4 regions of the Paenibacillus sp. FSL M7-1455 genome follow, and region 2 is predicted to be linked to each of the others. Evidence: predicted binding sites of a transcription regulator. Region 2 holds the regulator's gene; each other region holds the start of a gene.
What was found. Region 2 encodes Rex, which represses fermentation and respiration genes when NADH is low (regulators of the CRP and FNR family bind a similar motif). Its sites were predicted from a motif close to TTGTGAAATATTTCACAA; they were not measured.
Positions count from the first base shown of each region.

Region 1: NYE48_RS26020 (TorD/DmsD family molecular chaperone) is a predicted target of Rex. The motif match lies at 4,746-4,763, and genes of this name have one in related genera.
Region 3: NYE48_RS26330 (cytochrome ubiquinol oxidase subunit I) is a predicted target of Rex. The motif match lies at 2,649-2,666, and genes of this name have one in related genera.
Region 4: NYE48_RS03820 (nitrate/nitrite transporter) is a predicted target of Rex. The motif match lies at 4,624-4,641, and genes of this name have one in related genera.

Region 1 covers NZ_JBBORO010000001.1:5,682,521-5,690,126, forward strand. The annotation lists gene NYE48_RS26000 (efflux RND transporter permease subunit) at 1-2,210, shown strand, start outside; gene NYE48_RS26005 (serine/threonine protein kinase) at 2,378-3,052, shown strand; gene NYE48_RS26010 (MerR family transcriptional regulator) at 3,133-3,504, shown strand; gene NYE48_RS26015 (thioredoxin family protein) at 3,507-3,824, shown strand; gene NYE48_RS26020 (TorD/DmsD family molecular chaperone) at 3,973-4,659, opposite strand; gene mobA (molybdenum cofactor guanylyltransferase) at 4,881-5,531, opposite strand; gene NYE48_RS26030 (MFS transporter) at 5,712-6,950, shown strand; gene NYE48_RS26035 (glutamine--tRNA ligase/YqeY domain fusion protein) at 7,030-7,606, opposite strand, start outside.
Region 2 covers NZ_JBBORO010000001.1:3,742,894-3,750,499, forward strand. The annotation lists gene NYE48_RS17140 (acetate kinase) at 1-429, opposite strand, end outside; gene NYE48_RS17145 (3-hydroxyacyl-CoA dehydrogenase family protein) at 426-1,298, opposite strand; gene NYE48_RS17150 (AAA family ATPase) at 1,446-2,948, opposite strand; gene NYE48_RS17155 (hypothetical protein) at 2,948-3,472, opposite strand; gene NYE48_RS17160 (cell wall elongation regulator TseB-like domain-containing protein) at 3,889-4,404, opposite strand; gene NYE48_RS17165 (amidohydrolase) at 4,429-5,739, opposite strand; gene NYE48_RS17170 (redox-sensing transcriptional repressor Rex) at 5,705-6,379, opposite strand; gene dinG (ATP-dependent DNA helicase DinG) at 6,440-7,606, opposite strand, start outside.
Region 3 covers NZ_JBBORO010000001.1:5,756,665-5,764,270, reverse strand. The annotation lists gene NYE48_RS26345 (ABC transporter ATP-binding protein) at 1-244, shown strand, start outside; gene NYE48_RS26340 (hypothetical protein) at 248-1,888, shown strand; gene NYE48_RS26335 (hypothetical protein) at 2,026-2,511, shown strand; gene NYE48_RS26330 (cytochrome ubiquinol oxidase subunit I) at 2,871-4,277, shown strand; gene cydB (cytochrome d ubiquinol oxidase subunit II) at 4,264-5,283, shown strand; gene cydD (thiol reductant ABC exporter subunit CydD) at 5,283-7,022, shown strand; gene cydC (thiol reductant ABC exporter subunit CydC) at 7,019-7,606, shown strand, end outside.
Region 4 covers NZ_JBBORO010000001.1:845,987-853,592, reverse strand. The annotation lists gene NYE48_RS03840 (RNA polymerase sigma factor) at 1-528, shown strand, start outside; gene clpP (ATP-dependent Clp endopeptidase proteolytic subunit ClpP) at 574-1,161, shown strand; gene NYE48_RS03830 (YwiC-like family protein) at 1,231-1,956, opposite strand; gene moaA (GTP 3',8-cyclase MoaA) at 1,963-2,979, opposite strand; gene NYE48_RS03820 (nitrate/nitrite transporter) at 3,012-4,562, opposite strand; gene NYE48_RS03815 (response regulator transcription factor) at 4,769-5,416, opposite strand; gene NYE48_RS03810 (sensor histidine kinase) at 5,413-6,489, opposite strand; gene NYE48_RS03805 (GAF domain-containing protein) at 6,486-6,950, opposite strand; gene narI (respiratory nitrate reductase subunit gamma) at 7,026-7,606, opposite strand, start outside.

The DNA of each region.
Region 1 (7,606 bases), 1.9 Mb from region 2:
GCCTGCAGATCGTCAAGGACAACGACGCCAACACCGTCGAAGTGGTGAACGCCGTCAAAGATAAAGCGAAGGCTCTGGAAAGCGAGTTCAAGGGCATGCACCTGACGGTTCTGCTCGACCAGGGCAAGCCGATCGAGGACGCCGTGTCCACGATGATGAGCAAAGCGGTATTCGGCGCTTTGTTCGCGGTGATCATCATCCTGATCTTCCTGAGAAACATCCGTTCGACGCTGATTTCGATCCTGTCGATCCCGCTCTCCCTGCTGATCGCGCTGTTGATCCTGTGGAGACTGGACATCACCCTGAACGTGATGACGCTCGGCGCCATGACCGTCGCGATCGGGCGCGTCGTCGACGACTCGATCGTCGTCATCGAAAATATTTACCGCCGGATGAGCAGCAGCGGCGAGAAACTTCGCGGACGCGAGTTGATTCGCGAAGCCACGCGCGAAATGTTCATCCCGATCATGTCGTCGACGATCGTGACGATCGCGGTCTTCCTGCCGCTTGCGTTCGTCAGCGGCATGGTCGGCGAGCTGTTCCTGCCGTTTGCATTGACGATGGTATTCGCCCTGCTGGCTTCCCTGCTCGTGGCGATCACGCTCGTGCCGATGATGGCGCATTCCTTGTTCCGCAAAGGCATCAAGGCATCGAAGAAGCATGACCATGACAAGCCCGGCAAAATGGCCCGCGGCTACCAACGCATCCTGAACTGGTCGCTTTCGCATAAGCTGCTCACCTTCGGCCTGGCCGTGATTCTGCTTGTGGCGAGCTGCTTCCTGACGCCGCTCATCGGAACAAGCTTCCTGCCGGATCAGGAGGACAAATACGTCATGGTGACGTACTCTCCGGAGCCTGGCGCTCAGCTGGAAACGGTCGAAAAACGCGCTTTGGATGCGGAAAAATACATTTTGCAACAGCCTGACGTCGACAAAATGCAGTATTCCGTCGGCGGCAGCGGCAATCCGCTTGGCGGCGGCTCCTCCAATTCGGGGCTCTTTTATATCGAATACAAAAAAGACACCAAAGATTTCGAAAACGTGAAGAAGAACCTCATCGAAGGACTGAAAAAACAAGTCGCCAAGGGCGAATGGGCCACGATGGACATGGCGGGCGGCCTGGGCGGAAGCTCGCTGAACGTCAGCGTGTTCGGCAACAGCCTGGAGGACATCAAGCCGGTGGCCGATCAAATCCTGAAGCTGGTCGAAGCGGACAAAGCCAATTTCGAAAAAGCAAAAACGAGCCTGTCCAAAGCCTATGACCAGTACACGATCATCGCCGACCAGCAGAAGCTGAGCTCCCTGGGGCTTACGGCAGGGCAAATCGCCATGAAGCTGAGTCCGGAAAGAGAGAAGCCGGTGCTGACCGAGGTTGAGGTCGAAAACAAAAAATACAAAGTGTACATCGAAACCGACGGCAAAGATTACAAGAGCATCGGCGACATCGAAAAAGAAACGATTGCATCCCCGCTTGGCATGAACGTGCCGATCAAAGACGTCGCGAAAGTCGAAAAAGGCTCTTCGCCGGATACGATTACGCGCACGGACGGCAAAATGGTCGTCAACGTCACGGCGAACATTGTATCAAGCAACGTGGGCAAGGCATCCGCCGATTTGCAGAAGGGCATCGACAAAATCAATCTTCCGGACGGCGTGGAAGTCAAATTCGGGGGAACGACCGAGCAGATCAACGACACCTTTACGCAGCTTGGCCTCGCCATGGCGGCGGCCGTCGCGATCGTGTATTTCGTGCTCGTCGTGACGTTCGGCGGCGGTCTGGCGCCGTTTGCGATCCTCTTCTCCCTGCCGTTTACGATCATCGGCGCGCTGGTCGGCCTGTGGCTCGGCGGAGAAACGCTGAACGTATCTTCGCTAATGGGTGCGCTCATGCTGATCGGTATCGTCGTCACCAACGCGATCGTCCTGATCGACCGGGTCATTCACAAGGAACGCGAAGGCCTGTCGACGCGCGAAGCGCTGCTGGAAGCAGGAGCAACCCGTCTGCGTCCGATTCTGATGACCGCGCTCGCCACCATCGGCGCCCTGCTCCCGCTCGTCACCGGGCTGGAAAGCAGCGCAGGCATCATTTCGAGGGGCCTCGGCATTACCGTGATCGGCGGCCTGATCAGCTCCACCTTGCTGACGCTGGTCATCGTGCCGGTCGTATACGAATTCCTGATGAAGTTCCGCAGACCCAAAATAGAGGATTAAATTCAAGAAGCGCAGCATAACCAATAAGGACGCGTTCTTCCCCGAGCGGGAGGGGCGCGTCCTTTATCGTGCCTCCGCTTGAGCCATAACTTCGGCCCGCAAGTTTGTATCGGCCTGCAGCTTGCAGTAAAATGAAAAAAATCCGCAGCACCAAGGAGGCAGCCATGATGAATGAAGAATGGAAACAGGCGGAACCGGCATTATCCCGCATGGAAGTGCTGAAGCAGGGAGATAACGATCCCGTATCCATCGTCGGCGAATCGGACGACTTGTACTGCATCGGCGTCGGAACCGACGCTGCCGTGTTTGTATACGAGCCTCTTCCCGCTTATGCCTACAAACTTTATACCGAACCCGCGCTGCCGAAAAAACAGGCTGAAACCGAGGTATACCATAAGCTTGCGGGCATTCCGTATTTCCCCGTCTATTACGGCGCCGGCGACCGTTACGTCGTCATCAGCCGCGAGGAAGGAACGACCTTGTACGACTGCCTGCTCTACGGCATCCCGGTCCCAAGGCAGGTGATCGACGATGTGGAGGCGGCACGCGATCTGGTTCGGAGGAACGGGCTGAACCCGAGGGACATTCACCTCAAAAACGTGCTTATGCAGAATGGCCGGGGGAAAGTGCTCGATGTGTCCGAATATATCCAAAGCGGGAACGACAAACGCTGGGAGCATCTGCTGTGGGCTTACGACAACGTGTATCCGCTTTTGGAGGGAAGAAAGCTCCCGCTATGGCTGCTTGAGGCGGTCAAAGCCGCATACAACCGCCTGGACCCGCTCAACATTAACCTGCAGGAGTTTGCGGAACGGATTCGAAAGCTGTTTTACAAAAAATAAGGCGACAGATTCCTCTTGACCCTCACATTAATGTCAGGCTTTACAATAAACATACCCCGGGCAGGAAGGAGGAGTTCACGGTGAATATCGGAGAGTTGTCGTCGTTGACCGGAGCAAGCATCCGCTCCCTTCGTTACTACGAGCAAAAGGGCCTGCTGTCGCCGTTCCGGGAAGATAACGGATACCGGGAGTACGCCCCGTTTGCCGTAGAGCAGGTGCGCTCGATTCAGCTGTATTTGAATCTGGGGCTGTCAACCGATGAGATTGCCGGCATCCTGCAGTGCGTGCTGAAAAACAAGGAAGCCTTCTGCGAGGAGGTGCTGCCGATCTACCGGCAGAAGCTTCAGGACATCGACGAACAAATCGAGCTGCTGACGAACATCCGGCAGAACTTGACCGACCGGATCGATGCCATCCTGCTCGAGCGGTCCATATCTGGTCAGGAGGAATAACGATGAGCATCGAAACCGTCAACGATGAGACGTTTGCGGCACGCATCCAACCGGAAGGAACCACGCTTGTGGAATTCGGAGCGGAATGGTGTCCTCCGTGCAAAACGCTGCTGCCCATGCTGGGCGAGCTGTCGCACGAACAAGGAAGCCAGGTCCGCTTTCTGCAAGTAGATTGCGACGAATCCCCGGAGACGGCAAGCAGGTACCGGGTGATGTCCGTGCCGACGGTGATCGTGTTCCGGGACGGAGAGCCCGTAGAGAAGCTGGTCGGCTTGCGGCCGAAAAGCGTGTATGAGCAAGTTCTCTCCAAACACGGCTGAAAGCGACCGGCCAACAATAAAAAGCCCTTTGCAGATATATAGCGCATGACTTTTCGGACGCCCTCGGCGCCGATTAAAAAGTCGCGGCCCACGCCGCTAACCTGCGAGGACAGCAAAAGGCGCATGCCGCACCGGCACGCGCCTTTCTTTATTTCGTCAGCTCTATTCGCAACAATTTCAGCATCAATAGATCATAGGGAATAAACTCGCCCAAAATGCCGCCGATTTCCCGGTAAAGCGGAGTACGCGCGCTGGCGGCCAGTTCCTTCGCAAACTGCGGCGTCCACTGCAGCAAATGCCGCTCCAAAAAATCGACCTGCGTATCCAGCCACGTCAGCCTGCATTCCGGCAGCCCTGCCGTCAAGGCCATATGTTCCCCGGCCACGGCCATAAACTCAAGCTCGATCGTCAGATGATCGTCCGTTTCGCTTTGCAGCTTGTTAAAGACGATGCCGCAGTCCTCGTAAGCCTCCCGGATTTGCCGCAGGCAGCGCCGGGCGCCGCGCGCGTCTCCCGTCCGATAGGCGCTTTCGCGAACGCAAGGGAAAACCGCATTCCGGCCGACGAAGAGCCGCCCGTATTCTTCCGTCTCCGTCCGGCAAGCCGCCAGCAGCCGATCCGGCGTTATGCTTGCCAAATAATCCTGCAGCCGGCGCCCTCCTGCAGTAAGCGCCAGCTCCTCCCGCAGCCCGGCTTGGCGCTGCCACGGCGCGATCTGCGCCAGTCCCGGCGGACTCTCCAAAAAATCGATCAGCAGCTGGTACGCCCAGCCCCTGCCCTGCAGCCATTGGGCTCCTTCCACCGTATCCAGCAGCGGTTCCAGCGTTGTCGTCATTGCCGCCCCTCCTTGATCCAGGTCCGGATATTGTTCAGCATGATGCATCTTCCTAACTTCACCTTACCTGAAACCCAGCCGCAGTTATGTGACTTAATTCACATCAAGCGATTCAAATCCGCCCATTTTACAGAAGAGTGGCATAGAAACGCTCGAAGCCCCCTCATCCCTGATGCCGCTCAGCCGAAACACCGCAGCATGGCCATAAATGGCGGGGCGCCTTAACGCCCCGCCTCTTCTTCGCGCCGCTTCGCGAGCGCAGCCCGGTAATCCTCCGGACGGTTCATATTAAAAAACACATGGCCGGCTTCAAGCCCCGTCTCCTTGGCCAAAACGTCTTCGGGGATATACCGGACCCGAAGACGCTCCAGCCATTCGGTCATCCGCAGCCGGCCGGTTGCGAGCGAATCCTCCAGCGCGGGCAGCACGCTGGCGTGATAAGCCGCCAGCAGCGGCTGCACCCGGCCTCCCTCCATCGGGATGACCGCTTGGAATCCGCCGGCAGCCGGACCGGTTTCCGCGTCCTCTGCGATCTTTTTCAGAAAACGGAACAGCCCCGGCGTGACGAAAGGCATGTCGCAGGCTGCGACGATAATCCACGGCGTCCTGGCCGCATGCAGCGCCGCATGGATGCCGGACAAAGGCCCCTGCCCCGGATATCGGTCGCAGACGATCTCCCTGCCAAGCATATGGTAGGCGCTAGCGTTTTGCCCGTTTGCGGCGACGATCACATCGAGGCCGGCCTCCGACATGGCTCCGATAATGGCCTCGATCGCCTTTTCCCCGCCGACGGCCAGCAGCGCTTTATTTTGCCCCATTCGCCTCGATTCACCGCCTGCCAATACCACGCCGGTCAGCTTCGCATCCGCCATCGAATCACCTCCTGAAAATTCGGTCCGTCCCCCCTCTGATTACGGCCGTTCATCGTTTAAAAACCGCGCGGGGTGGACACTTTAACAATTATTGGTTTGTATCCCTTTTCAACAAATGATAAAGTGAGGGTGGCGGCTTCTATACCTAGCCTCTGTCAATTTGCATTCGGTCGGAAAGGAATGTGCAACGTGCATGATCGTGTAAAAAAACAGTCCAAGCTGCTGCCGCTTAAGGCATTTAATTTCTTAATTTACGGAACCATGGTGATCTTCACCAGCTTTTTTCAATTATACCTGCAGGACGCAGGCATGAACAAATTCGAAATCGGCAGCTTGATGGCGCTTGGCCCGCTCGTGTCCCTCTTCGCCAATCCGTTCTGGATGAAGTGGAGCGATCGTCTGCATAATACGAGACGCATCCTGCTGATCATGATGACCGGCACCTTGCTGCTCCTTCAATTGGTGTTCCATGCCGGCACCTACGGAATGGTTTATTTGGCGATGATCCTCTTTTTCTTCTTTCAGAGCCCGCTGTTCGCCCAAAGCAACACGCTGATTCTGGGATACACGGCGAGCCAGCCGAAAAGGTTCGGCGCGTTCCGGAACTGGGGTTCGATCGGTTGGGCGGTGGTCGCCGTGACCGCGGGCATGCTCATCGACCGGATCGGCATATCCCGGCTGTCGTTCCTTGTCACGGGCATTTTGCTGCTCGCCATCGGTACGGTTCTGCTCCTTCCGCCGCTGAAGGCGGCCTCGGAGACGCCGCCCATCCGGCTGAGGGGACTGGCCCAATTTGTCATCAACCGGTATTTCGTGGCGTTCATACTGCTTGGGATCGTCGTTTCCGTCCCCAATGTCATGAATAATACGTTTATGTCGCTTTATATTACGGAGCTTGGCGGTTCCAAAACGATGGTCGGGTTTGCCGTGTTTCTCTCGTCGTTTCTGGAGGTGGCCGTGCTGATCCTCTTTCACCGTTTCCTGAAACGCTCCCTTCCTACCCTGATCGGGTGTCTGGGACTGGTAAGCGTGCTTTTCTGCATACGGTGGTTGATGATGGCCGGCGCTTCGCATCCGCTTGAAGTCGCGTTCATTCAAATTATGCATTGCATCACGTTCGGCGGATATTTTTACGTCGGCATCCAAGTCGTCAGCCAGCTTGTTCCACCGGCTTATCGCGCATCGGCGCAATCCCTGTTCACGCTCACCTGGAGCGGCATTTCCGGGGTCATCGGCAGCTTGGCCGGCGGATGGCTGTACCAGAACTTCGGCGGCGCCACGATGTACAACATGGGCTTCATGATGGCTTTGGTCGGGGCCGTCGGCTTCGGCATGATGTGGTATTGGCTGCGCTCGCAGGGCCATCACCCGAAAACGGACATCCCTGAAGAAGGATTCGAGGAAATGCAAGACGTCTAAGGCACCAACGAAAAAAGCCAGCGCAAAGAACATGTCTTTGCGGCTGGCTTTTGTATTGGGCAGCGGAACGCTTCCGCGCTTATTTCGGCAGCTGGTAAGAGCTTTTCATCGAAACGATCAGGTTGAACACCGGCTCTCCCGGCTTCGAATATTTCGGATCGACGTTAAAATAGCCGTGGCGGAAAAATTGGAACTTGTCCTGCGGCTTGGCGTCCTTCATGCCCGGCTCCACGAACCCGTGCAGAACTTCCAGGGAGTTCGGGTTGATTTCGTCCAGGAACGTTTTTTCGGCCTTTTCCGTCTCGTCGATCGCTTCCTCGCCTTCGGCCTCGCCGTCATCCTTCGCTTTGATCAGCGGCTCATACAGGCGGAATTCGGCCGGCACGGCGTGGGAAGCCTCCACCCAATGGATCGTGCCCTTCACTTTGCGGCCGGTAAAGCCGGTGCCGCTTTTCGTTTCGGGGTCATACGTGCAGTGGATTTCGATCACGTTGCCGTTTTCGTCCTTGATGAAATCGTGGCATTTGATGAAATACGCATTTTTCAGGCGCACCTCGTTGCCCGGGAACAGACGGAAATACTTATTCGGCGGGTTTTCCATAAAGTCGTCCTGCTCGATGTAAATTTCGCGCGAGAACGGGATTTGGCGGGTGCCC
Region 2 (7,606 bases):
CTGCGGAATGTTCGGCATGTTGGCTTCGGCGGCCTTGATCCCCATCATGGAAGCCGGGTTGTGAAGCGGCGCCAGGTCGAAGAGCTGGCGGATTTTGGACTTCACGTCGCTGTCCACGACCGCGGACTCGCCGAAATATTCGCCGCCGTGAACGACGCGGTGCCCGACCGCTTCGATTTCGTCGACCGAACCGATCACGCCGTGCTCAGGGCTTGTCAGCAGACCGAGCACTTTACGAATGGCCGTCGTATGCTCCAAAATTTCGCTCACTTCCGTCACGTCGGCCCGTCCCGCAGGTTTGTGCGTTACGATGGAGGAATCCATGCCGATCCGTTCCACCAGCCCTTTGGCCAGCACGGATTCGTCGGTCATGTCGTACAGCTGGTATTTAAGGGAAGAACTTCCCGCGTTAATGACTAAAATTTTCATACCCGGTCACCATCCTTGTCGTACTTGAAGAAGCCTTCGCCTGTTTTGACGCCCAAATGCCCCGCGCGCACCATCTTTTTAAGCACGATCGACGGACGGTATTTCAGCTCGCCGAATTCCCGGAACATCCGCTCCAGCGCCGCCAGGACGGAGTCGAGGCCGAAACGGTCGGCCATCTCCAGCGGTCCGTATTGGAACTGGTATCCGATGCGCATCGCGTCGTCGATGTCCTCGGGAGAAGCCACGCCTTCCTGGAGGATATGCAGCGCTTCGTTGATCATGAGGCAAATCATCCGGCTGGAAACGAAACCAGGGGATTCATAGACCATGATGCCTTTTTTATGGACGACTTCCTCAACGAAACGTTTGGTTTCCGTAAACGTCGTATCCGAAGTTTTCAAACCGCGGATAATTTCGACCAGGTCGACTTTGCTTACCGGATGGATGAAGTGCATGCCGATCACCCGCTCCGGATACATGGTCGAGCTGGCCAGCTCCGTCAGGCTGAGCGAAGACGTGTTGCTGGCAAGAATGATATGGCTAGGGCATACTTGGTCCAGCTGCGAGAACACGACGCGTTTGGCGTCCAGGTCTTCGGAGATCGTCTCGATGACCATGTCGCATGTGCCGAGCTCCGCAAGATGCACCACTTTATGAATTCTGCCCAAAATCAATTTTTTTTCTGCTTGGGTAATGGCCCATTTTTCGAGCTGTTTGTCCAAGCTGAGCTCGATCATGGAATACGAATAATCGAGTTTTTCCGGCGTTTTCTCCACGAGCAGCACGTCCAGGCCGCGCGTCGCCAGCATTTCGGCGATGCCTTGGCCCATCGTGCCCCCGCCGATTACGCCAATCTTTTTAAAGTACATGTTTCTCTTCCACCTTCCTATGGCCACTTGTTTGCGAATTTTCTATGTCGTACCCGTATCTTTAATGTAGGAGGGTACATGGTGACCCAAACTATAATAATAACTTAGCACAGAAAAAAAGTAAAAAAAAAGAACCAGCATCACAAATTATGCTGGTAATTGGGAATGTTCACGAAATAGTCGACGAAATTGGTCTCCGGACAGCGTTTCTTCCTTCAGCAGGATATCGAGCGACTGTTCGTAAATCGTCCGGCGTTCCTCCAGCATCGTCCGCGTCCGTTTCATGAGATCTTCCAAAATGGCATTGTTTTCTTTCATCAGCTCTTCTTTCGTCACCATGTCCAAATCGACGATGCCAAGGGACGTCAACCCGGATTTCATCATGGTTTGCACGATGTTCAGCGCCTGCTCGAAGTCGTTGCTCGAGCCGGTGCTGCGTCCGCCGTAGAAAATCTCCTCCGACGCGGCACCGCCAAGGGCGATCATAATTTGCTCCTCCAGGAACGTTTTCGTGTACAGATATTGTTCCTGGGTCGGATTATGCCGCACGTAACCAAGCGCTTTGCCGCGCGGGCTGAGCGCAACCTGGCTGACGCTTCCCGGACGGACAAGCTCTGCCATGATCGCGTGACCAAGCTCGTGAATCGCGACCCGTTTTTTCTCTTCGAGCGTCGATTCGCGGTCGGTGCGTTCGCCCATCATCACCTTGTCTATGGACATGGACAAATGTTTTTGTTCGATTTCTTTTAAGCCTTCGCGCATCGCGTAAATGGCCGCCTCGTTCATGACGCTCTCGAGCTGCGCCCCGGAAAAACCAAAGGATTCCTCGGCGATTTTCCCGAGGTCGACGCCCTCTTTAAGCGGCTTGTTTTTCGCATGCAGCCGGAGAATATGCTCGCGCCCCTTTTTATCGGGCAGGTCGACCTGGATATGCCGGTCGAAACGTCCCGGACGGAGCAGCGCGCTGTCGAGCATTTCCTTGCGGTTCGTTGCCGCGATAAGCAAAATTCTCGGACTGTCGGACGAATAAATCCCGTCCATTTCGGTCAGCAGCTGGTTCAGCGTCTGATCGTATTCGCGCTGCTGGCCGCCTTCGCGTTTGCCGCCGATCACGTCGATTTCATCAATGAAGATGATCGCGCTTTGTTTGTTTTCCTTCACGGCGCGGTTGCGCGCTTCGCGGAACAGCTCGCGCACGCGACCGGCGCCGACGCCGACGTACATTTCGACGAATTCGCTGCCGGACGAAGCCACGAATACGGAATCCGTATAATGCGCGGCCGCTTTCGCCATGAGCGTTTTCCCGGTTCCCGGAGGTCCCGTCAGCAGAATCCCTTTCAAAGGACGGATGCCGAGCTTTCGGATTTCTTCATGCTTGATCAAAAAGTCCAGCGCCTCCATCAGCTCCTGCTTCGCATGGTCCTGCCCGCCGATTTCTTCGAACGTCAGCTTCTTGGGCCCTCTTTTTTTGCGTTTGCGCTCCGCCCCGGCTCCTACGGCCAGTCCGCCGCGAACGCTCGCCATGAAAAGCAGCCCGCCGATCAGCAGCGCCGCAATGATCAACGGAATGATATTGACGCCGATATAAGCCAAAAATATGAGCAATACCGGAACGAAACCGACCAGCACCTCTTTGGTCCATCTTGGCATTATTCCCACACCCCTATCTTCGCGGGGTTCCGGGGCAGCACGATAAACTTGCTGGAATCGCCGTCGCTAAGGCTGATATACACGTTGTCCGTATCCATCTCCGTTTGGGTTTTGATGCCGGAATCTTTGGCCATTTGCTCCAGCTTGGCCGGAATTTCGGTATATTTCTTGTTGTCCATCGCTTCGGCGACGGAGAACATCGCGGAATTCCAGAAACGGTTCAGCTTCTCGGAGGAATGGTCCACGAAATCGAATTTCAGCTTGCGGTTGCCTACCACCGATTTTCCTTTGGTCGTAATTTGGTCTACAAGTCCCGATAAGTTCGTGTCAGGCTTCAAATCCAGTTTCAAATTGATCTGATTGCGGGTAATATCGAATTGGGCGTTGTTGACGCCTTTATAATTTTGAACGATTTTTTGCAGCGGCCCTTGCATCGTCGTCTGGCGATAAACGAACCATCCGCCGAACAGCACCGCCGCCGATATGACAACAGTAAGCGCAATTGGTATTGGACGCAGTTTCAAAACGTTGTCCTCCTCTCTTATTCTAAAAAATTATCTCTATCTGCTTAGATTGAATTAAAGCAAGTCACCTTCGAAAAACGAATTCCCCGTGGAATCGAAGAATGACATAAAAACTTTAATTCGTTCTATCTATATCATACGAAAAATAGACAACCGCGGCAAAGGAGCTCTAAGCAAAGCTTCTAAGTCACGGTCATTCCAAACTTTTTCAATCTGCATTCAACACGACGGTCACACCATTTTCAGAGAGTATATCTTTGAATCACAATATAGAGTATATCACATCGTATATACTAAATCGAAGGTAATGTGTGAAAGTATTTAAAATATTATCCTGCGCACGCCAAAGAACCCCATTTTCATGAGGTTCTTTTCCATTTATTAGCTAATGATTCGCATCAATGCGTTTAGGCGGATTAACGGTTAGGCAGCGTAAAAGGACCCCCGATGCTTTGGCCGTCGCTGAACCGGTAGAATTGATAATAATAATGATCCTTGGACCAGTAAAAAAGCTGCCATGCGTATTCGCCGTTGTACATCCCGGGCACGACCTTCAGCTTTTTGACGTCCGGAATTTCCTTCGTCGCTTTTTCCTTGATCTGATTTTCCGACATGCCGTTGGAGAGCAACTCTTCGTGCACCGCGCCCTCGCCCGGTTTCACTTTGCCGTTTTCGTCCATCGTCACCCACACCATGATCGGACGGTTGTCTTTGTCCAACCCTTCGATCGCCCAGCAGATCGTATCCCATACCGATTTTTGGGCTTCGGTCACCTTCACGAGGCTTGTCTCCTGTTTGGCCTTCAGAATGGCCGCCGTCTCTTGCGCGCGGATATCCTGCGTTACGTATATGTAATAACGGTAAAGCCCGAACACGATCAGCAGAAACGCGACGATGCCGAGAAAAATCCATTTCTTTTTGTTCTTTAGCATAAGTTCCCCTATCTTTGGCCGTTCTTACCGGGACAAGAGACCTTCGAACGCGGCTTGGGCTTCCCGGCGGATGCGCTCTTCGTCCATCGTCAGGCACGCGCCATGCTTCACGATCTGCTTGCCGTCCACCCACACGTGTTCGACGTCTTTGCCGCTAGCCGAGTAGATTGCATGGGAAATCAGATCGGTATGCGGGAGGAAATGGGCTTGGTCGGTATTCAGTGCGATAAAATCGGCTTTCATGCCCGGCGCAAGGGTACCGACGTCCTGCAGGAAAAGGGATTGCGCTCCGTATACCGTTCCCATTTTCAAGGCTTCGTAAGCCGGAACCGCCGTCGGGTCGCCGGACACCCCTTTATGGATGAGCGCCGCAAGACGCATTTCCTCGAACATGTCCAAATTGTTGTTGCTGGCCGCGCCGTCGGTGCCGAGCGAGACCGTTACGCCCGCTTTGAGCAGATCCGTCACGCGGGCCACGCCGCTCGCCAGCTTCAGGTTGCTGCCCGGATTGTGGGACACGGCCACGTTGTTGCGCGCCAATATGCCGATTTCTTCATCGGTTAAGTGAACGGCATGGGCGACCAGGGACGGTCTTGAAAATACGCCGAGCTTCTCCAAATGGGCGACCGGCCGCAAGCCGTAATCCCGAACGTTTTGCTCGACCTCGGCAATCGTTTCGGACATATGGGTATGCATCGGCAAATCCAGGTCAAACGCGGCCTGCACGAATTTCTCGATGAAATCCGGAGGACATGTATACGGCGCGTGCGGCGAAATCATCGTCGTGATCCGGCCGTCCGCCTTGCCGTTCCAATCCCGTGCGAACTGGATCGCCTCGTTCAGCTTGTGACGCTGAATGTCCTCGGAGCATAACCCGATGACGCCCCGCATGAGGGACGCGCGAATTCCCGACTCTTCGGTCACCTTTGCGACTTGGTCCATATGGTCATACATGTCCAGGAAGGTGGTCGTCCCGCCCTTGAGCATTTCCAGCACCGACAGCGCCGTTCCCCTATAGACGTCGGAAGAGGTAAACTTGGCTTCCATCGGCCACATTTTCTCCTGCAGCCAAATTTGCAGGGCCAGGTCGTCCCCGTACCCCCGCAGCAGCGACATCGCCGCATGCCCGTGCGTGTTGATCAGGCCGGGCATAAAAAACAGATGCGTGCCGTCGAATACGGGAACATCGTTTTCAAGCTCCGGCATTTCTTCCCCTATATAAGCGATGCGGTCGCCTTCGATGACCATGCAGCCCTGGATTACGGGCTTGTCTTGGTCAGGCACGGCAAAGCTGCCGTTTTTAATGATCCATTGGTTTGTCTTGTTCTCCGCCATCGGCTGAATCGTCCTTTCCGTTATTCAAATAATAAGCCAGGCTCAGCAGGTCCGTCGTGAAATCCGCCGCATGGATCCGGATGTTGGCCGGCGCCTTCAGAATGGTCGGCGCGAAGTTCAGGATCGCCTCGATCCCGGCGCCAATAAGCTGGTCGGCCACGTTCTGGGCCTCGACGGCGGGCACCGTAATGATGCCGATCCGGATATTCCGGTTTTTGATCGTATCCGTGATCTCTTCCATCGGCTGCACCGTCAGCGTATTGATTTTTTTGCCGATTTTTTTCGGATTTTCGTCGAAGACCGCCACGATTTTAATGTTTTCGCGCAGGTAAAAGTTGTAGTTGGAAAGCGCCTGTCCCAGGTTGCCGGCGCCCACCAGCACCGCGTTGATCTGCTGATCCAGGTTCAGGATGTGGCGGATCTTTTCAATCAGGTACGAAACGTCGTATCCGATCCCTTTCCGGCCGAAATCACCGAAATACGCCAGATCCTTGCGGATTTGTGCCGGGTTCAGGTCCAGTCGCTGACCAAGCTCCTGGGAGGAAACCGTCGCTACCTCCCGCTTGTGCAAATCATTCAAATAACGTAAATATACAGGCAATCTGCGGACGACCGCTTCGGAAATTTTCTCCGATTTCATGCATGTTCCCCCTATTTAACAGCTTAAATTCTATCGTTCGATCCTATGAAAAGGGTCGTATTAACCTTCTTGAAGCCATTCAGATATACGGGGAACCATTTTTTCCGTATTCATATGCTCCATCTTTGGCCCCGGCAAGGAATAGAGAAAATATTTCCCGTAGTAAGACTCGATTACGCGCGTATCGTATACGATGACGATTCCGCGGTCATTCGCCGTACGAACCAAGCGGCCGAAGCCCTGCTTAAAGCGGATGACCGCCTGCGGCACGGAAAGCTTCATGAACGGATTTTTCTTCTGGCGCTGCAAAAGTTCGGCTTTCGCTTCGTTCAGCGGGTGATTCGGCGGCTGGAACGGAAGCCTTACGATCGCCAGGCAGGTCAACGCTTCGCCGGGGATATCGACTCCCTCCCAGAAGCTGCTCGTACCGAGCAGCACCGAAGCGCTGCTGTCTTGAAACCGGCGAATGAGCTTGGTGCGGCTGCCGCTGTCCACGCCTTGGCCGAGCACGGTGATATCGCTGCCCGCAAGGGCGTTTTTCAGCGGTTCGTGCACCTGCCGGAGCATCCGGTACGAGGTGAACAGCACCAGCATTCGGCCATGGGTTGCGATCGCCGCGTCGGCCAGGGACCGCACGAGCGTGTCCACGAACACCGGATCGCCGACGCTTCCTTTTACGCTCGGGAAATCCCGCGGAATGACCAGCAACGCCTGGTCGCGGTATTTGAACGGGGAAGGAAGCTGCACGGATACCAGCCTGCCGCTCTCCTGGTCTTCCTGCAGACCAAGATTATCGATCATGTATTGGAAGGACTTGTCGACCGACAACGTAGCCGACGTTAATATAACGCTTTTCTTTTTATCGAAAAACAACTCCTTGAGCTGTTTGCTGACGTCTACCGGAACCGCATACAGCTGAAGCGATTTGCTGCGGAAATGGCTGCTTGCCTCCATCCAATAAACGACGGTGGCATCGTCCAGATTCATGAACGCCCGCAGATCGTCGCGTTCGGCAGCCAGATCCTTGAACAGGCCGCTAAGATCCGTTATCAGGCTGTCCGCGCTGTAATCGTCTTCGTTTTCCTTGTATTCGGCCAGCATTTTTTCGCCGCGGCGGACGATTTCGCTCATTTTCACATGGATCTGGTTCTCCATCGCCTTCAGTGTTTCCCATTCCTGCGGCCATTTCGACGGCTGGAGCCTCAGCACATATTGCCCGGATTCTCC
Region 3 (7,606 bases), 2.0 Mb from region 2:
GGCCGCGCTGGCGGCGGAAGGCAAAACGATTTTTTATTCCTCGCATATTATGGACGTCGTCGAAAAGATCAGCAGCCGCATTTTGCTGCTGAACGGGGGGCGGATCGTCGCCGACGGCAGCTTCGAGGAGCTGCGGGAACAGTCGCATGAACGGTCTCTGGAGCAAATTTTCAACGATCTGACCGGATTTCATGAGTACAAGGACGTGGCGGCTTCCTTCGTGTCGATCGTCCAGGAGGTGTAGCGGATGGGAACGGTCAAATGGCTGCAAATCCTTGATCCGCTGCGGAGAGTGTTTGAAAAATCCGGGATCGACTACGATATGATGCGCCGCATTTTGGAGATCAAGCTGCTGATGGACGGCCGCAGGGTGCCGACGCTCATCCAGAAATCCTCCAAAACGGCCGACCCTGACAATCAGTCCAACCAATTTATCAAGTCGCTGTGGATTTACGTCGTCATCAGCGTCGTGCTGGTACCGTTTGTCGTCATGAAGACGAACTACATGTTTCAGATGAGCCTGGTGTTCGGCATCCTCATGTTTATGATTACGACCTCCATGATCTCCGACTTTTCCTCGGTGATGCTCGATGTGCGCGACAGGAACATTTTGTTTTCCAAACCGGTGCAGCGCCGAACGATCAGTATGGCCAAGCTGCTGCATGTGTTGATTTACCTGCTGCTGCTGACCGGATCGCTGACCGTGGTGCCGCTTGTGGTCGGTTTGTTCCGGCATGGCGTCCTGTTTTTCCTGCTCTTTCTCGTAGAAGTCATCCTGATGGATTTCTTTATCGTGGTCCTGACGGCCGTGCTCTATTGGCTTGTGCTGCGGTTTTTCGACGGGGAGAAGCTGAAAGACATCATCAATTACGTCCAGATCGGACTGACCATCGTGATGACGGTAGGTTATCAGTTTATTTCCAGATTATTCAACTTCGTGGATTTAAAGGTCGCATTCAGGCCGCAATGGTGGGAAATTTTCATTTTTCCCGCTTGGTTCGCTTCTCCGTTCGAATGGCTGCTTGGCGAAGGGAAATCGCCGCTGATCGTCGTCTTTTCGGTGCTGTCCGTTGTCGGGCCGCTGGTAGCATGGTGGGTGTATTCCTTGCTGATGCCTTCCTTTGAACGCAATTTGCAAAAGCTCGCCAGCCATCACGGGCGGGGCAAGTCGGGAGGTTTCCGCCTGCAGGAAGGGCTGGGCAAGCTCTTTTGCCGGGGGAAGCTCGAAAGGCTCTTTTTCCGTTTTTCCTGGGACATGATGGGCCGGGAGAGGGACTTCAAGCTCAAGGTGTATCCGCAGCTTGGCTTTTCGATCATCTTTCCGTTCATTTTCATGTTCAACACGCTGCGTTCGGAAGGCGGTTTTGCCGCCATGAGGACGGGCAAAGGGTTCCTGTTCCTGTACTTCTGCGCGCTGATGATCCCGAGCATCATCATGATGCTCAAATACTCGGGCAACTATAAAGGGGCCTGGATCTACCAAACCGCGCCGCTGACGGATACCGCACCCATCTACAAAGGCGCGCTGAAAGCCATGGTCGTCCGGCTGTTTGCTCCGGTGTTTCTTTTGCAGGCCGTGATCTTCCTGATCATTTTCGGAGCAAGGATCGTGCCAAGTCTCATCGTCATTTTACTCGGGGTGCTATTGTACGTGGTCGTCAGCTTTATGGCGCTGGAGAAGGGACTGCCGTTTTCGCAGCCGTTTCAAGGCTCGCAATCCGGCAGCGGGTTCGTCATTTTTGGGCTTTTAGTGCTGCTCGGCGTCTTCGCGGGTGCGCATTTTGGCTTTACATTTTTACCTTACGGCGAGTATTTATATATGCTGCTTCTGCTCGTTCTGAATCTCCTGGCTTGGAAGCTGGCTTTCCGCGAGCTGCCTGCGTCTTAAGTACCTGAATAGGTAAAATTACCCGTTCTTGCACCGGCGAAAAAAATTTGCACTTTCCTGCCTATATTTCACACTTTGATTATGGTACAAAGAAGTAGTACATTAATAGATGAAATCATAAGGAGGTTTCTGAATTAATGTTCTATGAAGACAATGAGAACCTGACCATCATGACCTACACCTTGAATAGTGGCATTAAAGGAACTGTACCTTTATCGAATAAGCAAATTCAGGAATGGATCGAGTGCTATCGCACCGATGCGAAATTCATTACAGCTATTGGCAAGGAGTTTTTCGGCCTTAATCCAGAGCTGGTCGCGGATTTCAAAGTGCACAACCGTTTCTCCAACTACGCCGAAGTCATCAAGCCCGTAGGCAACCGCCCCACGGAATCGGATAATACCGATCAGCTGTCCAAAGCGTATGAAGAGAACCGCGTGTACTTCAAAGTCGACTGCAAATGCGGCACGACTTACACGACCTATTCCCAGTACTACACGACCAAATGGTATTGTTCCAAATGCAACGAGATCGTGTTTTTGGACAAGAAGAAGGGCAAAGTGGCTACGGACAAAGGCGATGCCTGGTACATGACGAACAAGTATTACGTAGCAAGAGACTAGCAGGAATTTGCGCGAAACGCCCCCGTCCGGGCGAGAAGATATAGAGGAAATCCGAACCATTAAGGGACTGCTTTCGGGCCGCGTGCGGCTTGGAACGGTCCCTTTTGTTTGGGGCGATGCCTAAAATTTTTAATATTTTGTGACATAATTCACATAAGTGGGCTTTTGGACCTAAGATTGTGACATTTATCACATTTAGAATCCCGATGCTCTGCCAGAATACAGGAAGAAGGGGATTTTGCAGCCCGGGAGCGCGAAAGCCGGGTTTTGCAAAATGCCGAGGAAAACAAAAGGATGGGGTATTCGAATCCATCGCCCAAGGGTTCTAACTTGAAAACTATGAGAAAGAGGGAAGAACAATGGACGTAATTATGCTGTCGCGGATTCAGTTTGCGGCGACGACGATTTTTCACTTTTTCTTCGTGCCCGTGTCCATCGGCCTGGCGTTTACGATCGCCATCATGGAGACGATGTACGTCGTCAAAGGCAAAGAAGAGTACAAACGGATGGCGAAGTTCTGGGGCAAGCTGTTCCTGATCAACTTCGCGATCGGCGTCGTGACGGGCATTCTGCAGGAATTCCAGTTCGGCATGAACTGGTCGGCGTATTCCCGGTTCGTCGGCGACGTATTTGGCGCTCCGCTGGCGGTAGAGGCGCTGCTTGCCTTTTTTATGGAATCGACGTTTATCGGACTTTGGATTTTCGGCTGGGAACGGCTTTCGAAAAAAGTGCATGCGCTGTGCATCTGGCTGGTTGCCATCGGGACGATCCTGTCCGCGTTTTGGATTTTGGCGGCAAACTCTTTCATGCAGCGTCCCGTCGGTTTTACGATCAACAACGGCCGGGCCGAAATGAACGACTTTTTGGCGCTGATCACGAACGGCCAGCTGCTGCTGGAGTTCCCGCATACGATATTGGCCGCGTTCATGACGGGCGCATTCCTCATTGCCGGGGTCAGCGCGTATAAGCTGCTCAAGAAACAAGACGTGCCGTTTTTCAAAAAATCGTTTGTGATCGCCACCGTCATCGGGCTTGTTTCCTCGATCGGCGTGGCGCTTGTCGGTCACCAGCAGGCCCAATATCTGGTCAAAACCCAACCGATGAAAATGGCTGCAACCGAAGCGCTTTGGGAAAACAGCGGCGACCCGGCGCCTTGGACGGTGACGGCGTTCATCGATACGGAAAACCAGCGGAATACCGGGGAGTTCCAGATCCCTTACCTGCTCAGCTTTTTGTCTTACAGCAAGTTTTCGGGCGAAGTGCAGGGCATGAAAGAGCTGCAAGCGCAATATGAGCAGCAATACGGGCCGGGCGATTATATTCCTCCGGTGCGCACGACCTTCTGGAGCTTCCGGATCATGGTGGCGAGCGGCACGCTGCTCATTCTGCTCAGCATGTACGGGGTATACTTGGCGGCCCGCAAAAAGCTGGAAAACGGCAACAAGTGGTTTATGCGCCTGATGGTTTTTGCGATTTCGCTGCCGATCATCGCCAATACGTCGGGCTGGATCATGACGGAAATCGGGCGCCAGCCATGGACGGTGTTCGGACTGATGACGACCGCCGACGGCGTGTCCCCGAGCGTTACCGCGGGCCAAGTGCTGTTTTCGTTGATCGCCTTCGTAGCCATTTATGCCATACTGGCCGTCGTGATGGCCTACCTGTTTATCCGCGTCATCCAAAAGGGACCGTATGCCGCCGAAACGCAGGCGGAAACGTCCAGCGATCCATTCGATAAGGAGGAATACCGCCATGCTATCTCTTAATGAGCTGTGGTTCGTGCTCGTCGCGGTGCTGTTTACGGGGTTCTTTTTCCTCGAAGGTTTTGATTTCGGCATCGGGATGTCGACGGGCATTTTGGCGAAAACCGATACCGAACGCCGGGTGCTGATCAACTCCATCGGCCCGTTCTGGGATGCCAACGAGGTATGGCTGCTGACGGCCGGAGGCGCGATGTTCGCGGCATTTCCGAACTGGTACGCCACGTTGTTCAGCGGGTTCTACACGCCGCTGGTACTGCTGTTGCTGGCGCTCATCGGGCGGGGGGTGGCCTTTGAATACCGGGGCAAGGTGGAAAAGGCGTCCTGGAAAAAAACATGGGATATCGTCATCCTGCTCGGCAGCCTGCTGCCGCCGCTTCTGCTGGGCGTCGTGTTCGCCGATTTGATTCAAGGCCTGCCGATCGACCGGGCGATGGAAATGAAAGCTTCGTTTTTCGGCGATATCGTCAACTTCTATTCCGTGGTCGGCGGATTGACGATGGTGGTGCTTTGCCTTGTGCACGGCCTGCTGTTCGCGACGCTGCGGGTGACGGGCGACCTTCAGGCCCGCGCGCGCCGCATGGCCCGCAGCCTGATGGTTCCGCTTGCGGTACTCGTTGTCGCGTTCTTTACGCTGACGTATTTCAACACCGGCATTTTTGAAGCCCATGGCGGTATCTTGGTGGGCGTGCTTGCGGCTTTGGCTATCGCGTTCGTGCTCGCGGTCGTGTTTTCCGGCAAGCAAAAAGACGGGTGGGCGTTTGGCATGACCGGCGCGGTGATCGCCATGACGATCGCGACGTTTTTCATCGGATTGTTCCCGAACGTCATGATCAGTTCGATCGACGCCGCCTTCAACCTGACGGTGGACAACGCGGCTTCCGGACATTATTCGCTGAAAGTGATGACGATCGTGGCTTTATCCCTGCTGCCGTTCGTGCTTGGTTACCAGATCTGGAGTTATTTTGTCTTCCATAAGCGGGTTCACGAGAAAGGGCATCTGGAATATTAATGGATCGGAATTTGCTCGGCTATAAAGGGATAAAGCCAATTCTTGCCGCCTCACTTGCATTAACGCTTGCGCAAAGCCTGTCGATCATCCTGCTGGCAAGATGGCTGGCGGAGGCGCTCTCCGCCCTTTTTGCCGGCGAACCGCTTCACAGCCAGTACCTGAAGTTGTCGATGTTTTTCGGAGCGTTCCTGGTCCGGCATCTCATAGGTTTCGTTCAGCAAAAAATGAGCCATGCCTTCGCCGAACGGACCGGAGCCGGCCTGCGGCGGCAAGTGATGGAGAAGCTGTTTCAGCTCGGGCCAAGATTCGCGAAGCAGGAGGGCACGGGCAACCTGGTCACGCTCATACTGGAAGGAACGGCGAAATTCCGGAACTACCTGGAGCTGATCGTGCCGCGGATGGCCGGAATGGCGCTCATTCCATGGGTCGTCCTCGCGTATATTTTCATGCAGGACATCACGTCGGGAATTATTCTGATCCTGGCGATGCCGATCTTGACCGCGTTTTTGATCCTGGTCGGGCTGGCTGCGCGCAAAACGACGGAAAAGCAGCTGGATACGTACCGCACGCTCTCCAACCACTTCGTCGATTCGCTCCGCGGACTGGAGACGCTGAAGCTGCTTGGGCAGAGCCGGGAGCATATCGGCAGCGTCGCCAGGGTCAGCGATCGATACCGGTCGGCGACGATGCGCACGCTGAGGGTGGCGTTTTTGTCTTCCTTTGCGCTTGACTTTTTTACGATGCTGTCGGTCGCCGTCGTTGCCGTCGGACTGGGCTTGCGGCTGATCAGCGGCGATCTGGCGCTGGTGACCGGATTGACGGTGCTCATTCTGGCGCCGGAGTATTTTTTGCCCGTGCGGATGGTGGGCGCCGATTTTCATGCCACGCTGGACGGCAAGGAAGCCGGGGCCGCCATGCGGAGCATCATCGAGGAGCCGCTTCCCGGGACCGCGGATGAGCCGAAGGACGGTCAGGAAAAAAGAGAACTGAACTGGACGGCCCAAAGCCGCCTGTCCTTATCGGAAGTGGCCGTACGGCATGAGCAGGAAGGGCCTTATTCGCTGAGGGACCTTTCGCTGGAACTGCGGGGGACGGGCAAAATCGGTATCATCGGCGCCAGCGGCGCGGGCAAATCCACGTTCATCGACGTGCTTGGCGGATTTTTGCAGCCGTCCGAAGGGTTCATGGCAGTGGATGGACGGCGTTTGGATGCCCCGGCGCTGGGGGAATGGAGAAAGCTGATGGCGTATATTCCGCAGCATCCGTTTATTTTCAGCAGCACGCTTGCGGATAACATTCGTTTTTATGCGCCGGAAGCATCCAGCTCAGACGTGGAGCGCGCCGTCGCTGCGGCCGGGCTCACGGAACTCGTTCGGGGCCTGCCGCACGGCGTGGAGGAGCCGATCGGCGGTGGCGGCCGCCAGCTGAGCGGAGGGCAGGCGCAGCGCGTGGCGCTGGCCCGGGCTTTTCTCAGCGATCGGCCCGTTATTCTTTTGGATGAACCGACGGCGCATCTGGATATCGAGACCGAATATGAACTGAAGCAGACGATGCTGCCGCTGTTCGAAGGGAAGCTGGTATTGCTCGCGACGCACCGGCTGCACTGGATGCCGGACATGGACCTGATCGTCGTGCTGGAACACGGACGTGTCGCCGAAGTCGGCACGCACGAGGAGCTGATCTCCCGCAAGGGAGCTTATTATGGCCTGATCCGGTCGCAAAGGGAGGGAATCGCATGAGGGAAGAAGGCTGGCTTCGGCCTTATGTACGGGCGTATCTCGGCCGTTTTCTGGTCATTATCGCCCTTGGCTGCCTGACGCTCCTGACCGCGGCGATGCTGATGTTTACCTCGGGTTTCCTTATTTCCAAGGCGGCGATGCGGCCGGAAAATATTTTGATGGTGTACGTGCCGATCGTGCTTGTGCGCACGTTCGGGATCGGGCGCGCGGTCGTCCATTACGTGGAGCGCCTGGTCAGCCATGACGCCGTGCTGCGGATCGTCTCCCGGATGCGGACCCGATTGTATCGCGTCCTGGAACCGCAAGCGTTGTTCATTTCATCCCGGTTCCGAACCGGAGACGTGCTGGGCGTGCTCGCGGACGATATCGAATATTTGCAGGACGTATACTTGCGGACGGTATTCCCGAGCGTAGCGGCGTTGGTGCTTTATATAGGATCGATCGCGGCATTGGGGCGGTTCGATCTTCGTTTTGCTTTGGTGATGGCGCTGTACATTTTGGTGCTGATCGTCGTCCTGCCGTGGGCATCGCTGCTCGTCACCAAGGCGAAAAGCCGTTTGGCGAAAAAACAGCGCAGCGGGTTG
Region 4 (7,606 bases), 2.9 Mb from region 2:
TCAGGCAAACGAACGCCTAGCTTCCCGCTGTTGGCTACGATCGCCCGCAACCACTGGATTGACCAGCTGCGCAAAAAAGGGCGCGAAACGACGGGCCAGTCCGTAGACGAACCGTCCTCCGACAAACCGCTGGAGCTTTTGCTCAGCGGACTGGAGACGCTGATGGAGCGATTGACGCCCAAGCAGCTGCTTGCCTTCGTGCTGAAGGATGTCTTCGAATACAAGTTGTCCGATATTGCCGATGCGCTCGAAACGAGCGAAACGGCCGTCAAATCGCTTTTGCATCGGGCGCGCCACAATGTAAACGGAGAAGAGCTTCCGGACCCCCCCGCCTCCGCCCAGGAGTGGGAGCCCGTCGATGCGGATTGGTTCCAGCGGCAGCTGCTCGTTGCCATCCGCATGGAACAGCCCGAGCTGCTTAAGCGGCTGGCCGTCCAACTGCGGAAGGTCAAGCAAGCAGAACCTGCGCAGCGGCGTGCGCATCCATCCGGAAGCGGGCCCATATCCCTTCGTTTGCGTGCGGCGTAGCCCTTTCGCAAGGCTCATTTTGAATACCCGAAGGAGGCTGCATGCATGAACACGATTCCTTACGTCGTCGAGCAATCCCGTCTTGGGGAACGCTCGTATGATATATACTCCAGGTTGCTGAAAGACCGGATCATTTTCCTCGGTTCCGAGGTGAACGACCAAGTGGCGAACAGCATCATCGCCCAGCTGCTGTTCCTCGCCGCCGACGATCCGGACAAAGAAATTTCGCTGTACATCAACAGCCCGGGCGGATCGATCACATCCGGGTTCGCGATCCTCGACACGATGGATTACATCAAGCCGCAGGTAAGCACGATTTGCATGGGCATGGCTGCTTCCATGGGCGCATTCCTGTTCCTCGGCGGCGCCAAAGGCAAACGGTATGCCCTGCCGAACAGCGAATTTATGCTGCATCAGCCGCTAGGAGGCGCACAGGGGCAGGCCAGCGACATCGAAATTTCCGCCCGCCGGATCCTTAAAACGAGAGAAAAAGTCAACAAATTCATCGCCGAAAAAACCGGCCAACCGCTGGAAAAGATATATAAAGACGCCGATCGCGACTTCTTCCTTACCGCCCAGGAAGCCCTCGAATACGGGATGGTAGACAAAATCATTACGCAGCCGCTGACCTAAGCGCGAAAAAACAATAAGGCAAAAAGCGGTCCCGAAGCATGAATTGCCTCGGGCCGCTTTTTCTCGCGTTTAAAGCCAAATCAAAAAGAAAACCAAAAATTGCACGGATCCGGCGATCTCCATCATGCCGACCTTCATCGGCTTTACCGTTTTGCCGGAAAAAACCAGCGCCTTCGCCAAAGGGTAAAGAAACGCCAGGCACATCCACGGGTTCAAGGTGAACAACGGCAGCAGGAGCGCGATGACGTGGTACAAATGCGAGTAAACCGTCCAGCGTTTATTTTTTCGTTCCCGGAAAACCGATTTAACGAAAAATACGGTGCCCGTAAAATACAAAAAATTATAGAGCATAACCTCCAGCAGTTCCCTGCCCCAGGTCCCTCCGCCCAGCATGTAAGCCGCCGCCCCGCCGGTGCAGAACAGCAAGATGGCGCTTATATCGTTGGCGAACGCCCGCTCGGCTTTATGTCGGACATGCCATACCGGCACGAACACAAGGACGATCAGCACGGGGGCGAAACCGGCCAGCCAGGGATTCCATATCAAAAGCGGAACAAGAAAAATGGCCGCTGCCGCCGCATATCCGATCCCCCAGGAAAGCCATCTCCCGCGGTTACTCGTCTTTTTCAGCGATTGCAGCAGCGGATACGACGCCATGTACAGCAGCAGCCAGGCCAAAAACAGCGGGAGATGAAGGAGCGTCGGTTTGGCCGCAGACATGCCGGTGAGAAAAGGGACGCTTAGCATAGCCCAGCCGCCATGTTCCCTTGGAATGACCATATGACTTTTTTTCATCCTCATTCAGCCCCCGATATAAGACATCCCGATTTTCTTCCGATGAGAGGCCATATGCTCCGTTCGTTCTTCGGAATACCTGTCCTCCCGCTTCTCCCATACGCTTATGATAGCCTCAAGCAGCTCGTCGTCCGAAGCGCCTGCGCGAAGCAGAGCGCGGAGGTCGAAGCCGGCCGAAGCAAAAAGGCATGCGTACATGTTCCCGTCGGAAGACAACCTCACCCGCGAACAAGCGGAGCAAAAAGCTTCCGAGACGGAGGAGATGAAGCCGACCTCGGCCCGGCCGTCTGTATAACGGTACCTCTGGGCCACTTCCCCGGGATGGTCGGGACATACCGGCTGCAACGTTGCGTCCCCGCCCAACCGTTCGAATATTTCCCGCTTCGTCACGACGCGCCCGAGGTTCCATCCGTTTTCGTTGCCGACGTCCATAAATTCGATGAAACGCAGCGTAATCCCCTCGGATTTGCAATATCGGGCCATCGGCACGATCTCGCGGTCGTTCACTCCCTTTTGCACGACCATATTGACTTTGACCTGAAAACCGATCTCCCTGGCCTGTTCGATATGGCGAAGGATGATGGCCGGCTGGATGCCGCGGCCGTTCATGGCGCCGAACAACTCGGGGTCCAGTGCATCCAGGCTGACGTTCAGGCGCCGAAGCCCCGCATCGTACAAACTTTGCGCCTGCTTTCCAAGCAGGAGTCCGTTCGTCGTGCAGCCGATATCCTCGATGCCCGGAATGCCCTTCAGCATTCGGATCAGATCGGGGAGGCCGCGCCGCATGAGCGGTTCGCCGCCGGTCAACCGGATTTTACGCACGCCAAGCTTGGCATAAAGGCCCGCGAGGCGCGCGATTTCGTCCCATGACAGCAGGCTTTCTTTTGGCAAGAACGCATAATCGTCCCCGAAAATGTCCTTCGGCATGCAGTACGCGCAGCGAAAATTGCAGCGATCCGTCACGGAAATCCGCAAGTCCCGCATCGGCCTGGAAAGCCGGTCTTGAATGATATTTGCCGCCATGGGCAGCCGCCCCCCTCGAATCATATCCGTCATTACCCCTGCAGCGGCAACCCCGTCAGCGCGGGATCATCCCGCCGGACATTGCCGTGAGGAAGCTGGCGCGTAATGTCGCTAAACGTGCCTACATAATGAACCACGTCCCCCGCATCATCCTTTACGGCGTTAATGGTTAACAGCTCTAAATACTCCTCGCCGTTTTTCCGGCGGTTCCAAATCTGTCCCTGCCAGCTTCCCCGCTCCATGATTTCGGCCCACATGCGGTCGTAAAATTCGCGGGATTGGCGGCCGGATTTGAGCACCTTGGGATTTTTGCCGATGATCTCTTCCTCCGTATACCCCGTAAGCTCCGTGAAGGCCGGATTGACGGCATGGATTTTCCCTTTCGTGTCCGTCACAAGGATGCCTTGGCCCGTCGAGTTAAACACCTCGGAGGATACCGCCAGTTTATCCTGGTAATACATCCAGACCACGATGACCAGACTGGCTAAAGCAACCTGGGAAAGCGCCATGAAGCCGATGGAGTATTGACCCGTCACCGAATGGATGAAGGAAAGCATCAGCGGCGGGAAAAATCCGCCCAAGCCGCCCATCATGGACACGATCCCGTTGACGATGCCGGCCTGTTTGTTGAAATAAAGCGGAACCAGCTTGAAAATAATGCCGTTCCCTAGACCCGCCCCAACGGCGATGGTTAAGCAGCCGGCCGTATACAAACCGATGGAGGGCGAGAAGGCAAGCAGAATCGCCGCGATCGTCAGCCCGACAAAAACGGCCATGAGCAAAAACAGCGGTTTGAATTTATCCGCAAGCCAGCCGCCGACGGGACGCAAACAGGTGGCGACGACGATAAAACCCGCCGTACGCATCCCTGCGTCCACTTTGGAGAGCTCGAAATGCGACACCAAAAAGTTCGGCAGATAGACCGTAAACGCTACGAACGACCCGAACGTGATGAAATAAAACAGGGAGAAAAACCACAGCTTTTCATTTTTGTAGACCCCTTGGATTTGCTCCACGATCGGCGTTTTTATTTTTACTTCTTTACGGTCGCCCAAAAAAACGTTCAGGACGGCGAACAACAGCAGCAAAATCAAATACAGCCGGACCGTGCTGCTCCACCCGATCTGCGTGGCGATAACGGGAGCGGCAAACGTGGTGACGGCCGTGCCGATGTTCCCCATCCCGTAAATGCCGTTGACCAGCCCCAGCTTTTCTTTGGCGTAATATTTGGGCAGCGAGGTAACGCCGACCGAAAACACGGCCCCTCCGATTCCGAGGAAAAGCCCCCCGATGACCAGATGGGTAAAAGACGAAGCCGCGCTAATCAAATAGACGGGGAAAAGCAGCAGGATAAAGCTTGCGATAAATACGATCCTGGCCCCGACCACATTGGCGTAATACCCTAACGGAATCCGCAGGATCGAACCCAGAACGACCGGGATTGCCGTCAGGATCGCAAGCCGGTCCGCCGGAATGGATATATCCTCGCGGATGAACGGCAGAAGCGCGGAGATGATGACCCATACCATAAACCCCAGCACCAGATTCAATGTTTGCAGCGGCAGCTGCATTTTTTTGATCACGTCCATCACCTTTTTCAAACGTATTGAATGGCTGACTGTATTGATCCCCATGTCTTATTGTAAGTGCATGTATTCACAAAGGTAATAGGGAAGTTCCCTGAACCTTGCCGGGGAACTTCCCTATATATCGATGATGGTGAAACGGAATGGATTCAATTGAAGTATGGCCTGCACATTTTACGAGTTCGCGAAAAACCAACAAGAAGTTAAAAATCGAGAAGCTTTTTCTTCAGCGCATATTCCACCAGCTCCGGGCGGCTTTTCAGATTCAGCTTCTCCATGATTTTGGCCTTGTGGGCTTCCACCGTCTTCACCGATACGTACAATTTCTCCGCGATTTCCTTGTTGCCGTATCCTTTGGCGATCAGCGGCAAAATTTCGATCTCCCGTTTGGACAGGCTGTTAAACGGATCGTTGTCGGCACTTTCGCTGTCTTTTTTGATGAACTCCCGCACCAGCGAGGTCGCCATCTGGGGATGGATGTAGGTTCCCCCTTTATGCACCATGCGAATGGCCGAGACGAGCTCCTCATCGGGCGCGTTTTTGAGAACGTAACCCGAAGCGCCGTTTTTAAGGACGTGGAACAGGTAATCGTCATCGTCGTACATCGTTAATATCAAAATTTTCGTCTCCGGAAAATCGGCGCTGATCTTGCCTGTTGCGATCAGTCCGCTCTCGCCGGGAGGCATGCTTAAGTCCATCAGAAGCACGTCCGGACGATGTTTCGCCACCATCGCGTATGCCTCCAGGCCGTCGGCGGCCGTCGCCACGACTTCCATGTCCGGCTGGTAATTCAGGATCATGGAAAAGCCGCTGCGGACGACCGCGTGATCATCCGCGATCACGATTTTCATGATTCGCTTCCCTCCCCTTCAAATGAAGATATCGGAATGCGGAGCTGAACGGTCGTCCCGCCGCCGGGAGCCGACAGCAGCATGAACTGCCCCCCGACCAGTTCGGCGCGTTCGCGCATGCCGTACAGCCCGAGGCCGGTTCCTTTGGCTTCGCCGGCATTCAGGTCGAATCCGACGCCTTCGTCGCGAACCGTCAGCAGAAGCCGGCCTTGTTCCTCGCATAACCGCACATGAACCTCGTCCCTGCCCGAATATTTCAGGGCGTTTAACACCGCCTCCTGGCATACGCGATAAACGACCGTTTCAATTTCGCTGCCATACCGGGCGGCGGCCAGCTCGGCGGAGAAATGGACGAGGATGCCGTAATTTTTTTCGATCCATTTGAAATGCGAACGGAAAGCGGCCTCCAGTCCCAGATCATCCAAGGAAGCCGGACGGAGCTCCACCGACAAATGCCGGATATCGTCGAGCAATCGGGTAAGCGACGCCTCGGTTTGCTTCAATTTGCCAAGCACATCCTCCCCCACGTTCATGTATTTGAACACGCGCAGGTCGACAAGCAGGCTCAGCAGCTCCTGGGCCACGCTGTCGTGCAGCTCGCGCGAGATCCTTTTCCGTTCGTCTTCCTGGGCCTTAATGACATATTTCAGCATGTTCATCCGCTGCAGCATTTCCTGCGTCTTCTGCTGTTTCGTCAGATCGAGCAGCATCAGCACCCGGATTCCGCGGGACTCGTCGATCGTATGATAGCTGGCCGCATACGGGACGATCCCTTCGCCGCGCGTTTTCAAGTACACCTGGAACGAGGAAAATTCCCCTTGAGGGTAATCCAGATAACATTTGGAGCAGGAGATCAGATCCTTTTCATCCGTATACCCCTTGCAGGTTTGGCAAAAGGATTCATCCACGCCCGAGCGCATCCGCCGGATCACGTCGACGTCCAAAATGTTCTCCGCGGCCGGGTTCATGGCGATCACGTTGCCGTCCTCGTTGATAAAAAAGATAGCCTCCATGCTGTTCAGGTACATCTTTTTGAGCAGATCGTGCAAATGCTCCTCCGTCATTTGAATCAAGGGTGCGCCCCCTCCTTTACGCGGAACGCTCCGAATTCCGTTTCAAGACCTTGCTGAAAAAGCACGAACGAGGATTCATCCAGCCGATCCTCCGTCCGATACCCCGCAAGCAGCACGCCGACGACGCGTTTTCCCTCCCAAAGCGGAACGGCCCCCAGGCTTTTCAGCTGCTCGGCGACGATGATCGGATAATTGAACAGGTCCCTTGAGTTCAGGTCTGCCGCGACATTTTGAATAAGCATCGGCTTGCCGGTTTTGAATACGATGCCCGCAATCCCCTTGCCGGAATGAAGCACGATCCGTTTGTAACGTTCGTTCAAATTTCCCGAGGCATACTGCCAGGTTAACACGAACCGGTCCTCAGCCGGCTGTACCCATGCCAAGGACACGAAATCGAATCGGAACCGTTCCCGAAGCTTGTCGATTTCCTCCTGATAATGAAAGCCCGGCTGATTGTTCATCGTCATAACTCCCCCGATGTAGAAAAGAAGGCCGTCAGCGCCTTCTCTCGTCTACTTTTTATCATGGCGGTCCCTTTATGCAGATTTGCGGTGCCTTCTATACAGGATATATCTTCTGCCCAAATAATTCAAAGGAACGCTCCACACATGGACAAGCCGGGTAAACGGCCATAAGGCGAAGATGCAAAAGCCCGCTAATACGTGTATTTGAAAACTAAGCGGAACGTCTCGCATCAACGAAGCGTCGGGGCGCAAGATGAGCAGATCCCGGAACCAAACCGATATGCTCTCCCGGTAGTTGAAATCCGGCTGCGCCCAATTGGTAACCAGCGTGCTGTACATGCCCATAAACACGATGAATAAAAGCAGCGCATTGACGATCAAATCCGAGGCCGAGCTGAGCCGGCGCACGTTTTTGAACGTAAACCGCCGGGCCGTCAGCAGCAGCATTCCCGCCAATGTCACCAGACCGAACACCCCGCCGACGTACACCGCACCGATGTGGTACAGATGGTCGTCGATCCCCGCGGCCTCCATCCATGACCGGGGAATGCCGAGACCGACGATATGCCCGCCAATGACGGGAATGATGCCCAGATGGAACATCAGGCTTCCAAGCTTCAAATGTTTTTTCTCGATAAATTCGCTCGATTTGG